DNA from 3 places in the Paenibacillus violae genome. Region 2 is predicted to be linked to each of the others. Evidence: riboswitches for the same ligand, from Rfam matches in the RefSeq annotation. Region 2 holds a riboswitch; each other region holds the start of a gene.
What was found. A riboswitch is a leader RNA that binds a small molecule or an ion and turns the genes downstream of it on or off. The one in region 2 is predicted to bind thiamine pyrophosphate.

Region 1 (4,204 bases), on a different contig from region 2:
GGGACGATTCTGCCCCTGCTGCTTCGCATCTGGCGAAGCTTGCGCACTCGCTTGAGGCTGTGCTGTGCTTGCCGCTGCTTGCTGAGGGGAAGCTTGGTTACCGCAACCGCTGAGCAAAGCGGGAATAAGAATGCATAAGCCGGCTATTTGTTTCATTTTAATTTTCATATGTCTATGTACCACTCCTATCATTGATCTTCCATTTCAGTTTCATTGTACGGCGTAATTATGAAAAAAAAGAGAAGGGAAGCTGAATAGGAGATAAATGTTAGCTTAAAAATGGCTGAGCGTGTAAAAGAGCATGCAAAAAAGAAGCTGCACAGGCAGCTCCTCCATTAAACTTGTTTGGCTCGATTCACAGTTAGATTAGGTCTATCGCTTTTCAGAGCGTATTTTCTATTCAATAGAAAACCAAATAATGACGCCAGCGATTGCTGGAACAGCATCCCGAGCACAACTGGAATGGCCACCGGAGGCGGAAAGTACGCTACAGCAAGCACGGCGCCGGCGCTAATATTCCGCATCCCGCTGTTAAACGTAAGCGCCACAACGACGTCCTGCTCCCACTTCATCAGCTTGGCGACGATCCATCCCAGGATGTAGCCGAGAGAAGCGAGGGCTAGTACAAAACCGGCCAAACCAAGCAGTTTGGCATTAAAATCACGCAAGTATGGCGCAATAACGGAGCTGTTAATCGCGACAACGATGCCCATGCATATTTTCGAAAAAGGACCTAGACGGCCGCTCCATTGCTCTTTGATTTTGCCTTTCGTCCATTGATTAAGCAGCATGCCCAGTAAGGACGGGACGACGATCATGAAGAATAGACCTTGCATCATGGCAAAAGTGTCCATCTGGACTTTCGTACCGACCAGTGCAGAGAGTGTATAAGGAACAACAAACGGTGAAAGAACGGTATCCATGAGAATAATGGATAGGGTCAGCACGATGTTCCCACGATAAATGGCGACCCACACGAAGCTTGTAATTCCTGTTGGAATGGCTGCGGCCAGAATGAGTCCAGTGATGGTTAACGGCTCAGAGCTGTAAACTGCGTGACCGAGTCCAAGCGCGAGCAGCGGCATACCGACATGTAGAATCAGCAGCGTAGCGATAAGAGGGAAGGGCTGGACGATAACTTTAATAAATTCCTTGAAGCTGGAGCTGATGCTGCCCGAGAACGTCATAAAGGCAAACAGCCAAGGCGATAAGAAGGTAAAGCCGGATAAATGACTGCCGAGCAGAACGCCGATAAGCACGCTGACAGGGGTGATGAGCGGCAAAATTTTTTCCAGTTGGCGATTCAATTGAGATAGCATCTGGGTGTTCATCCTTCCTGACAATGGATAATAAAGGCCGAGGGTTGCGTTCTCCCTATTATAAGAGCATTAGCTTCGGGTGACTAGGATAAGATGGGTTGGAAATTTTTATTTCCATCGACTGGATACCGTGTTATGATAATGAACAAATGAATACGAATGTATCCCTAGGGGCGCCGCAAGGCTGAGACAGAGCAATCTGAACCCTTTGAACCTGAACTGGGTCATACCAGCGGAGGAAAGTGGAAACCGGACTTTGGCGCCTCATTTTTGCATGTTTATTATGCGGGCAACCTACAACCACTTTTCTTAGGAAAAGTGGTTTTTTTGCGTCTTGATTGCCGCTCCAGGCTGCATTGCCTATCGATACATCGGTTCAAAAAGTGAGGAGGCGGACTTCCATGTCCGAGCGCGAGCTGCATGTGATATCGAATGGCAAGTTGGCATGGAAGGAGATGGCTGCCATTGCAATCCAGATCCATCCTTATGTCACAGCCATTCATATCCGCGAGAAAAATAAGCCGATGGATGAAGTTTTTATGGGCGTACAGTATTTGTTGGAACAAGGTATACCTGCGCAAACCCTCTGCATCAACGGCTACCCCTGGATGGCAACTGCTGCAGGGCTTGGCGGTTTGCACCTTCCCGAAAGCTTTCCGCAGCTGCTGACGATAAAGGAGAGCTACCAAAGTGCGCATCGCACAGGAGTCTCCGTACATAGCACGGAGGAAGCTGTAAAACGTGAGAGCGAAGGGGCGGATTATGTCTTGTATGGGCATATTTTTGCAACGGGTTCAAAGCTGGGGGTTGAGCCAAGAGGGCTAGAACAACTGGGGAATGTTTCCCGGCAGGTCACGATTCCAGTCATCGCTATCGGTGGCATAACACCTGCAAGAGTAAGGTCTGTGCTGGTTGCAGGAGCTTCCGGCATCGCAGTGATGAGCGGCATCTGGGAGGCGGATGACCCCGTGGAAAGCGTAAAAGCGTACATCCGAGAGTTGCAGCAAGAAAAAACAAGAGGTGAGAGACTTGAAGCATACGAGTGACGTTATCATCGTTGGCGGAGGCGTGATAGGCGCATCGATCGCCTATCACTTGGCGAAGCGAGGCCAGTCCGTCACGCTGCTGGAGCGCAGCAGGCTTGGGACGGAGGCCTCGGCGGCCGCAGCCGGCATGCTCGGAGCGCAGTCCGAGATGGAGGACACCGGGCCCCTGTTCCAGTGGGCCCGGCAAAGCAGAGCAATGTTCCCCGAACTGAGCGGGGAACTGAGGAGCCTCACGGGCATCGACATCGGTCTCGTCCGTGAAGGGCTCTTGAACGTCGCGCTCAGCGACGCTCAAGAACAAGAACTGCGCGCGAGGGAGAAGCTCCAGCGCGCAGCGGGTGAAAGAGCGGAGTGGCTGAGCGCAGCCGCAGCCGCAGCACTCGAACCCGCGCTGAGCAAGGCGACGCGCGGAGCTCTGTACCTGCCCGAGGATGGGCAGGTCGAGGCGCCGCAGCTAGCGGCGGCATTCGCGCAGGCGGCGCGGGTGCTCGGGGCGAAGCTGCAGGAATTCGCCCACGTGCAAGGGCTGCTGACGGAGCGCGATCGCGTCGTCGGCGTAATGACGAGCGAGGGGCCGCTGTATAGCGAGCACGTTGTTGTGGCGGCCGGGACGTGGAGCGGCCAGTTCCTCGCCGGCAGCGGGATCGACCTGCCGGTGTATCCCGTGAAGGGGGAGTGCTTCTCAGTACTCACGGAGAAGCGCGAGCTGCAGAAGACCCTGTTCACGCCAGGGTGCTATATTGTCCCCAAAGCGGGAGGACGGCTGCTCGTCGGCGCGACGGTTGTGCCGAACAGCTATGACCGCAAGGTGTCACTGACAGGGCTCGCAGAGCTGATGGAGAGAGCGAAGCAATTAATGCCCGCAATCGGCGATGCCGAGTGGGAAAAAGCGTGGTCAGGCCTGCGTCCGCAGACGCTAGACGGCATGCCGTACATCGGCAAAGTCCCGATGTATGAGGGCTTATTTGCGGCCTGCGGGCATTACCGCAACGGGATTTTACTCAGCCCGATCACAGGGAAGATCATCGCTCAGCTCGTATCAGGCGAGGACGCGGGCAGTTTGCAGCTCAATTTGGACGCATTCTGCCCTGATCTGTCGGGAACGTCCAAGCGGATGGAAGGCGGGCGACAACAAGGAGAGGAGCTGCAAAGCATTGAAGCTGCACATTAACGGCCAAAGCGTCGAGGTTCCGGATGCGATTCGTACGATTGAAGAGCTGCTAGCCCATTTTGAGCTGCAGGAGAAAATGCTCGTTGTCGAGCATAATCAGAACATTTTACAAAAAGAAGATCATGTGAAAACGGAGTTATCGGAAGGACATAAAATCGAAATCGTTCATTTTGTTGGAGGGGGATAATTAACCATGTTAAAAATCGGTCCATATGAATTTCGTTCAAGATTATTGTTAGGCACAGGCAAATTCCCGAATTTCGATATTCAAAAGCAGGCTGTGGATGTGAGCGAATCGCAGATTTTGACGTTTGCGGTGCGGCGGATGAACATTTTTGAGGCGAGCCAGCCGAATTTCTTATCCATGCTGGATGTGTCGAACTTCACGCTGCTCCCGAACACGGCAGGGGCCAAAACAGCGGAAGAAGCGGTGCGCATCGCCAAATTGGCGAAGGCGTCCGGTCTTTGCGACATGATTAAGGTAGAAGTGATTGGCGATGAGATGACGCTGCTGCCAGACCCCGTCGAAACATTAAAGGCGTCGGAGATGCTGCTGGAAGAGGGCTTCATCGTACTGCCGTATACGTCGGATGACGTGTTGTTGGCTAAACGCCTTCAAGCGCTTGGGGTGCATGCCATCATGCCGGGAGCTTCACCAATTGGCACAG
Region 2 (4,204 bases):
TGAAACTCTGGGCTTAGAACTTGTATGTTCATTTTCATATCTCCCATCTATACCAGATATAAATGTATTATATATATATTATAATAATAGGATATTTTTCATCGATAAAAATGACCCTCATTTCTTCAGTTAGAGGGTCTTTTTTTGCGCCATACCAAAGGTTATGACTTCTTATCATCTTCATGTCCGTTTGCATCACTTTGACGATTCTTAATGCCGTATCCAATTTTCTTAAGGAGGACAATGAGTTCGAGCTTCTCTTCATCCGTCACAAACGACAAATCGTCGGAGATTGCTTGTACATGTGTCGGAAAAATGTTATCAAAATAGCTTCGACCTTCTCCGGTCAATGCCACATTCACCTTGCGGCGATCACCTGGAATAGGAAGGCGTTCCACGAATCCTTTTTTCTCAAGCTTATCCACCACATAGGTGATACTCCCGCTTGGTATCGAGAAAGTGTCGCTAATTTTCTGTATGGGATGCGGACCTTTATTGTATAGAAACTCAAGGATTTGGAACGTTTCGATACTGAGGTCAAAGCTATCAATGCTCCGTTCCATGCTCCCAAACAATTCTTTTACCATGTTTCTTATGACACGTATAAGTCTTAAATCAAGCTCTATACCCTCTTTATCACGTTCAGTCATACGCCAACCACCTTATTTGCGTTCTTATACACAAGGATATTCGACTTCTGTAGGAAATTCAATTAGAAAAAATCGAAGGTCTTCTGCTTCAGCATAATTCGTAAGAAAATTGCGTAGACATGTGTTCATATGAATAGCTTGCTTCAGTTCAAAATAATGACAATAACAGCAAGTATGAAAAGAAGGATGGGCATCATGGCTTTAGCAACTGGATCTTTCACGCGAACCAAGTGGACCAGAGCCGCAACAAACATGGTAATTGCCATAAGAATAGCACCGATTAAGGCATATGGACTAACCCAAATGCCGATAATAATGATAGCGGCTGACAGTACTTCTACTAAACCAGTAAAAATCCTCATTCCCGGCGATAACCGATAGCGCTTGAATTCGTCTACCATTTGTTTGCTGCCAAACTTCATGAAACCAAACAGCAGAAACCCGATCCCTAAAATAATTTGAAGCACGATGGACAAAATATGCATGTGAATCACCCCTATTAATATTTAGTATAACGTTAGTTATTCTATTACTAGGATATATATTAGTCAAGATATAATTTTAGAACTGAACAAAAAAAAGGAGCTGCCGCTCGGCAATCTCCTTGTTTCATTCCTGTTCCTAGCTATTCATCTGGCCAGCTTTCCATCCGGTAAGCCATCTCCCAGAACAGATATTCATATCGCGTCGTGTTCAGAAAAATCTCTTCCAGCCGAATAAGCTCGGATTCCGGCTTTCCTTCGGCAAGCCGATCGAGCAGCCCGATGCACCACTGCGCTAACGCTCCGAACTCTTCCGAGCTGTACATTTTTATCCAATCCCCATAATAGGAATGTTCGCTTACTCCGGGCAATCGGCTTAGTTCCTTGCCAATTTCGGAATAACTCCACATGCAAGGAAGAAGTGCCGCAGTTAGCTCGGCTAACGATCCGTTTTGCGCCGTATGCAGCATATAATGCGTGTAAGCCAACGTAACTGGGGAAGGTTTGGCTTGTTCCAACTCCTCTACTGTGATGCCGAATCGAGCAGCATATGCTCTGTGAAGGGACATTTCTTCATTCAATGTGGAGTCCAGCAAAGCAGCAAATTTTCCCATAACCGCCAAATCATCCGATTTGACCGCTCCTAATGCGAACAGTTTGGCATAATCTTTTAAATACACATAGTCTTGAATCATATAAAAGCGAAACTTTTCCAGATCTAGCGTACCGTCTCCCATTCCCTGAACAAACGGATGGGCGTGGTTCCTCCGCCATATCGGTTGCAGTCGCTCATATAAACGTTCAGAAAAAGTCATTGTCTTATCCCCTTTTTTAATAATTCTAGTAGTCAAAACAAAAAAACCGCTTTCTAATAGAAAGCGGCCGCGTTATGACAGGTACCCATACGACAAACAACCACTTCCCTTCGCTAGCATTACCTAGATCAGGTGTAAGGGTTAAGACCAACGTCTTTCTCAGCTATGACAGCACCCCTAGTGTTCAATACGATTCAATTGTCTAGTCAAATCTTACCACAATCTGCTATTGCAGCCAATCCCCTACCATGCTTGAAATCTCCCACTGCCCATCTGAACGGCCCACCAGCACAATAGAGTTACCCTGCAGGTTGGTTCCAATCAGGGTCTTTCCTCCATTAGGTGTCAGAATTGTCTTCCCAGGCTGTGTTTGCAAATTAAGCCGATATGCTGCTTCCACAAAAAAAGTATACGAAACACTGGCTTTAGCTGTTGGCAATAGCAGGGTGACCTCAGCGGATGCGCCGGCGTTGGTGATTTTGAAGCCTATGTAATCGAAAGTGACGGATCCGGATGCGGGATAAGCATGAATAAGCAGCGGTTGTTTGACGGCATAGATATCCTCGGCTGAGGGGTCTATTGCATATAGCTTTTGGCCTCCACCTTTGACTGAACAGCCCAAATAGGAGACGTTCCGCAGCAATTCTGCGTTGTTTTTCTTTAACGAGAATCCTCGCTTTATCAGCGGAACCTGACGCGTATCAACGGATTCGCACTCCGTATAAACCGCATTTCCGATAGAGGTCCTTACCTGCGACGGCACCGTTGTGAGGATGAACGAGGAGCCGTAACCATAAGGGTCTTCCGGCTGGTTTACTGTGTTACAGTTTATCGCCCGGCACCGAATATAGGAGCGCTTCGCGCCGTCGGCTGAGAAAGATAAGTCCGAGAATCCGGCGTATTGCTCACTTTCCGCGATACAATCAATCAGTTTGATCTCGCCTTGCACGGCTTTCGTGCCATCTCCACCATAATTCATGGAGAAACCAAACGAATTCCCTTTCGTTTTGCATTTATCAAAAACGATATCGATAGGCTCACTGGTAGCCGTTGGTTTCAGCAAAGTGACGAGGAAGCCCCGGCCTGTATTCCCATCTGCCACACATTGGATGAACCGAATATTTTTCAACAAATCAAGTTGGCCGTTCGGTTCAATATCGACTCCACTTTGCGGGGCTGTTCCTTTCGTATTGGAGAAGCGACAGTTCTCCACGGTGAGGCCATCTACAGAGATCACGGAGAGTCCTTGTCTTCGGTTATTATCCGCGCGGCAATTGCGAAGCACGATATTCCGGCAGAAACCTACCGTCGATTCGAAATATCCGATATAAAATCCATCTCCGCCGCTGTCATTTGCGTTGATATTCTCAAGGATAATATTCTCCGAACCGCTAATATCGAAAATATGGGCTTGTTCGCCTGTCGTGTACGCCGCCTTGTTCATACGTAACGTGGAGCCGTTTCCGTTGATATACACGTCTTTAACGGTTTTGATGCGGATCAATCGTTCATAGACAGGCCCTACTTTGCTCAGTGTATCTACCGCTTGTATGACGGTCCCCGGCTCGAATTCAATCGCAATTTGACCCGGAATGAACAATTGGCCTGTTAAATAAAAGCCAGTCCGCTGCTTGGGAATAAACAATTTGTGACCTGACGCGGTATTTAACGCTGTCTGTAACGCCAGCGTATCGTTCGTGACGCCGTCTCCTTTGGTGCCGAACCAAGAAGCAATCAGCGTATCCCCGTAGATCCGCTTGAACCGCTTGCCGTTAGAGGACACAAGTACGGTTCCCGTATTATCTACGGATGTAGTGTCGTTCGGGTCATAACGGAAGAAGCCCTCCTGCATCTCGTTCGTTACATAATAAGCGAGCGCAGGATCGGGCTCGAGTTCGACCCTCAGGTCCTCCAACTTAACTGCGACGCAGAATTTCATGTCCAGAATCTCAAGCATCTCGGTTTTACGTTTCTTAATCGCCACGCCATATACGGAACTTGTAACGGATTGATCGCTGGCAAAAGCGGTAGACCCGCCTGCTATCTGCCATAATCCGCTGGAGACAGCGGCAATTCCTCCTAACCCTAGCGTGGTCAGCAATTTCCTGCGGCTAAATAATGGCTCCTTATATCCTTCCTTCTCCCCTGCTTCCTTTGCGTCCACTGGAGCAGCCGCTTCTTCCATTTCATGTAATTGGTTAGATTGTTTAGACATAGCTGTAGTCACTCTCCTTTTCCCGATTCGGGCCATTTGTTG
Region 3 (4,204 bases), on a different contig from region 2:
ATTAATGGTGAAGCTGTTATGGGCTTGTTTGGTGTTAGGAATGGGGGCTTCCTATAGATCCATGGGAGTCGTTATGACGCTGCTGACTTTTGGAGCGCCTATTGCGCTAATTTGTACACTGCTGATCTGGAGGAAAATCGGGGTCACTTACACCAAGTATATCATTGCCATAGGCCTTAATGTGATTTCATATTTCTTCATGACGCATAATATCGCTTTGTCCAGCATGCTTATCTTGTATTTAAGTTTAGCGCTGGTCTCCTTGTATATGGATTATAAACCGTTACTGCTTAATGGCGTTATCGGGATCTTAAATTTGAACTATTTCTGTTCCACGTTGTCAGGTCCAATTGACTATATTGCTATCAATGTTTTTTATGTGCTAATCATCATTACGCTAATAGGTCAAGGCCAGATAGGAAGCCGATTATTAAGCCGTGTAGCACAGAGCGCTCGGGAGTCCGAGGTGTCACGCATGAAGACGGAAGAGGTTCTGACAGGCGTCCGTACGACAACAGAGGCGCTGGGAACTTCCAGTAATACGCTTCATGAAAATGCATCCGTGACAGGCAGAATCACAGAAGAAGTTGTTGCGGCTTTCCAAGAAATTTCCATCGGTATTGAATCTCAAGCAACTTCCATTACAGACATTACAACGGCTATCCAAGAAGTGAATGAGACGGTGGAGATGACCTCTTCCGCATCGAACACGATGAGCAGCAGATCCAGGGATACAGCCCGCATGACGAATGAAGGTAAGAACCAAATGGAGGATTTGACGCATAAAATCAAGGACATCACCGTGATCGTAACGGAAACGTCCAACATCATGAATGAAGTGAACGAAGAAAATGTGAAAATCGGAAATATCGTGACAACGATTGCCGATATCGCGAATCAAACGAATCTGCTGTCGCTCAATGCGTCCATCGAGGCTGCACGAGCCGGGGAACATGGCAAAGGGTTTGCGGTAGTTGCCGGTGAGATTCGGAAGCTTGCGATGAACGCTCACGTAGCTTCAACGGATATTTCAGAGATTCTAGGCTCCATTCAGCAGAAGGTGGAAACCGCTGTTGAGAAAGTAGCTGTCGGCAAGCTAGCGGTAGAATCGGGCAGAAAATCAGCGGAAAGTGTTGATCAGCTATTCGAGGTTATTAACACGAATACAGCTGAAGTCATGGAGCAAGCCGAGAATTTGCAGCGCATGAACCAGCAATTGCAACTATCTTCCCAGAAGGTGGCCGAGGAGATGACATCCGTGGCAGCCATTACGGAAGAGTCCGCCGCATCCGTGCAGCAAGTGCTTGCTAGCGCGGAAGTGCAGCAGAAACGGGTGGAAGATATTGTTGACAGCATCCGCCAGTTATATGGATTGACATTGGATTTAAAACTTTTGATGGAAAAATAATTTCTCCTAAGGCATTGCTAAATATCGGTTAATCCGCTACAGTTAAGCCAAATGAATAGCAACACGGGTGCTTGATGAAGTCAGGCTGAGATAGTGGCCCTATGCCACTGACCGTTAATCTGATCTGGGTAATGCCAGCGTAGAGAATTGGAGTGCCTCTTTTTGCACTAATTTTATGCCTGCCGCATCCCGGTAGGCTTTTTTTGTCGTGTTCGCCTATCTCATTTTAACAAAAAAGGTATCCAGGAAAAGGAGTGGGAAGAAGAAATGGCACAAAAAGAAACAAGAGCAAAAGGGTTAAAATTGACCGATATTTTGGTTACCATCGTGATCGCGGCAGTATTTGGGGTGATTTATCGCATATGGGGACCCATGTATGATCTTCTAAAACCGATCGGTCTGCATGCAGAGCAGTTAAGCTACGGCATGTGGTTCATGGCGGCTACATTTGCTTTCCTCGTTATTCGTAAACCAGGCGTCGCCTTATTGGCTGAAGTTGCAGCCGCGACAATTGAAGCCCTTTTTGGAGGATCATGGGGAGTATCGACGCTTGCGTATGGCATTCTTCAAGGGCTTGGCGCAGAGCTGGTCTTCGCGTTTTTCTTGTATCGCCGGGCGAATGTGGGTGTAACAGTCCTAGCATCCTTCGCATCCGCAGCGCTTTCCTTGCTTGTAGATAAATATTATGGCTATATCGATCAGCTAACGTTCTGGAATTATTGCTTATTTATTGGGCTTCGTCTCGCAGGCTCCGCCATTATAGCTGGGGTGTTCGCCTATTACTTGGCTAAAGCATTAGCTCGCACGGGCGTGCTGAACTTGGTTAGACCCGTCTCAAAGAACGATTACGATGTACTGGGGTAATGCGGATGAGCGAGGGCATGGGGGTTACCAATCTGCGGTTAAAATATCCCGGTGACGAGGTTCCCCTGTTATTTCAAGGGGTTTCCTTTTCAGTAATGCCGGGGGAAAAGGTGCTGCTGCTCGGGCCAAGCGGCTGCGGGAAATCGACACTGCTCCAAGTGCTGAGCGGGATCGTTCCCGATATTATCGAGATTCCGCTGAAAGCGGATAAACTTGTCACACCAAGCCGCTGGGGGTACGTGTTTCAAGATCCAGACGCTCAGTTCTGCATGCCGTATGTGGATGAGGAAATTGCTTTCGTTTTGGAAAATAGGCAGGTTCCCCGTGAGGAAATGCCGGAACGGATCGCGCATTATCTGAGCTTAGTGGGGTTGCACCTGGAAGACGCTCATACCTTAATTGGTCAACTGTCACAGGGGATGAAGCAGCGATTGGCGATTGCAAGCGTCCTAGCGCTGGAGCCGGAAGTGCTTTTTCTAGATGAGCCTACAGCGTTATTGGATGATGAAGGCACGGGGCTTGTTTGGGAAACGATCCGGTCCATTAGCGCTGACAAAACCTTGGTCATTGTGGAGCATAAAATCAGCGGCATTCTCGATCTCATCGACCGTTTGATTGTTCTCTCTCCGGATGGGGAGATTTTGGCTGATGGCTCGCCACAAATCGTATTTGAAAGGTACAAAAGGCAGCTTGCCGACTACGGGATTTGGTATCCGGGCGTTTGGAGCGAACTTAACATGGAACGCTTAAGCAGGAGCAAGTTGCCCGCGGAAGTCGAAGCTGATGCTGAGAATCGGCAGCCGGTCATGTCCTTTCGCGATTTTACCGGGCTTCGCGGCGGAAAGATCAAGACCTCTGTGGATAACTTGAGCGTCTATCCCGGTGACTGGATCGCGATCATCGGTGCTAACGGCGCCGGCAAAAGCTCGCTCCTGCTCGCCATCATGCGGCTCATCCCGACCAAGGGCAGCTGCTGGATCGATGGCGTGAAGGGCAGCAGAATCGAGCAGCTTGCGGAGCAAGTCGGCTTCGTGTTCCAAAACCCCGAATTCCAATTCGTGACAAATTCGGTAGAAGAAGAACTGCTCTACTCCCTGCCGGAGGCGGAGGGAGGGAAGGATGCACAGCAGGCTGCTCTGGAGGAGCTGCTGCGGCAGTACGATTTGCTCGCGCTGCGCAAGCGGCATCCGTTCCAGCTCTCGATGGGCCAGAAGCGCCGCTTAAGCGTAGCTTCTGCGATGGTTCGCAGCCCGCGTATCCTGCTGCTGGATGAGCCCACCTTCGGGCTCGACGCACACGGTACGATGCGCATGTTGGAGCAGCTGGAACGGCTGCGCGCAGGCGGGACCGTCATCGTGATGGTGACGCACGATGAGGAGATCGTCAAACGCTGCGCCACACGCGTTTGGCAGGTTAAAGCGGGCTGTGTGACGGAACAGTCTGCGACTTTCGCAGCACAAGCCGAGGAAGGGGCGCCGATGGTATGCAAATAACGTTCACGTATCGTGAAACCTGGCTGCATCGGGTTAATCCGGGAGTGAAGCTTGTCCTGTCATTGCTTCTGTTTGTTCTTGTTGTATTCACGCATAATCTGAATACGATGATGTATTTAACGGCGGGCGCCTTGGTGCCGCTGTTCGTTTATTCAGGCCAGCCGCTGCGGCGTCTGCTGCTGTATGCTTCGCCGTTCCTGCTCATTTTTATCTCCTCCGCGGCGGGGATGATGATGTTCGGCAGCGGGGATACAGAGTGGTTTCGCCTCGGATTCATCCGAATCACGGAAGAAAGCTTTTACCGCGGTCTGCATCTGGGCTTCCGCGGCTTACAGGTTGCCGCTGTCGGCTTGCTGTTCAGCTTGACGACACGTCCTGTTGCCCTGTTCTATGCGCTGATGCAGCAGTGGAAGGTGGCGCCGAAGTACGCTTACAGCTT

Region 1: another riboswitch for thiamine pyrophosphate. It lies ahead of RQP52_RS17210 (DUF561 domain-containing protein); the one in region 2 lies ahead of tenA (thiaminase II).
Region 3: another riboswitch for thiamine pyrophosphate. It lies ahead of RQP52_RS28850 (ECF transporter S component); the one in region 2 lies ahead of tenA (thiaminase II).

Annotation. Positions count from the first base shown of each region.
Region 1 is NZ_JAWCUD010000005.1:290,170-294,373, forward strand. Features, by position in the region: gene RQP52_RS17200 (hypothetical protein) at 1-168, opposite strand, end outside; gene RQP52_RS17205 (bile acid:sodium symporter family protein) at 336-1,319, opposite strand; TPP riboswitch at 1,479-1,577, shown strand; gene RQP52_RS17210 (DUF561 domain-containing protein) at 1,721-2,365, shown strand; gene thiO (glycine oxidase ThiO) at 2,349-3,536, shown strand; gene thiS (sulfur carrier protein ThiS) at 3,520-3,723, shown strand; gene RQP52_RS17225 (thiazole synthase) at 3,730-4,204, shown strand, end outside.
Region 2 is NZ_JAWCUD010000002.1:366,735-370,938, forward strand. Features, by position in the region: gene RQP52_RS08625 (pirin family protein) at 1-32, opposite strand, end outside; gene RQP52_RS08630 (MarR family winged helix-turn-helix transcriptional regulator) at 162-650, opposite strand; gene RQP52_RS08635 (DoxX family protein) at 794-1,135, opposite strand; gene tenA (thiaminase II) at 1,276-1,947, opposite strand; TPP riboswitch at 2,036-2,136, opposite strand; gene RQP52_RS08645 (right-handed parallel beta-helix repeat-containing protein) at 2,174-4,162, opposite strand.
Region 3 is NZ_JAWCUD010000012.1:191,860-196,063, reverse strand. Features, by position in the region: gene RQP52_RS28855 (methyl-accepting chemotaxis protein) at 1-1,408, shown strand, start outside; TPP riboswitch at 1,462-1,571, shown strand; gene RQP52_RS28850 (ECF transporter S component) at 1,676-2,272, shown strand; partial or broken gene RQP52_RS36615 (ABC transporter ATP-binding protein) at 2,356-2,754, shown strand; gene RQP52_RS36610 (ABC transporter ATP-binding protein) at 3,010-3,765, shown strand; gene RQP52_RS28840 (energy-coupling factor transporter transmembrane component T family protein) at 3,756-4,204, shown strand, end outside.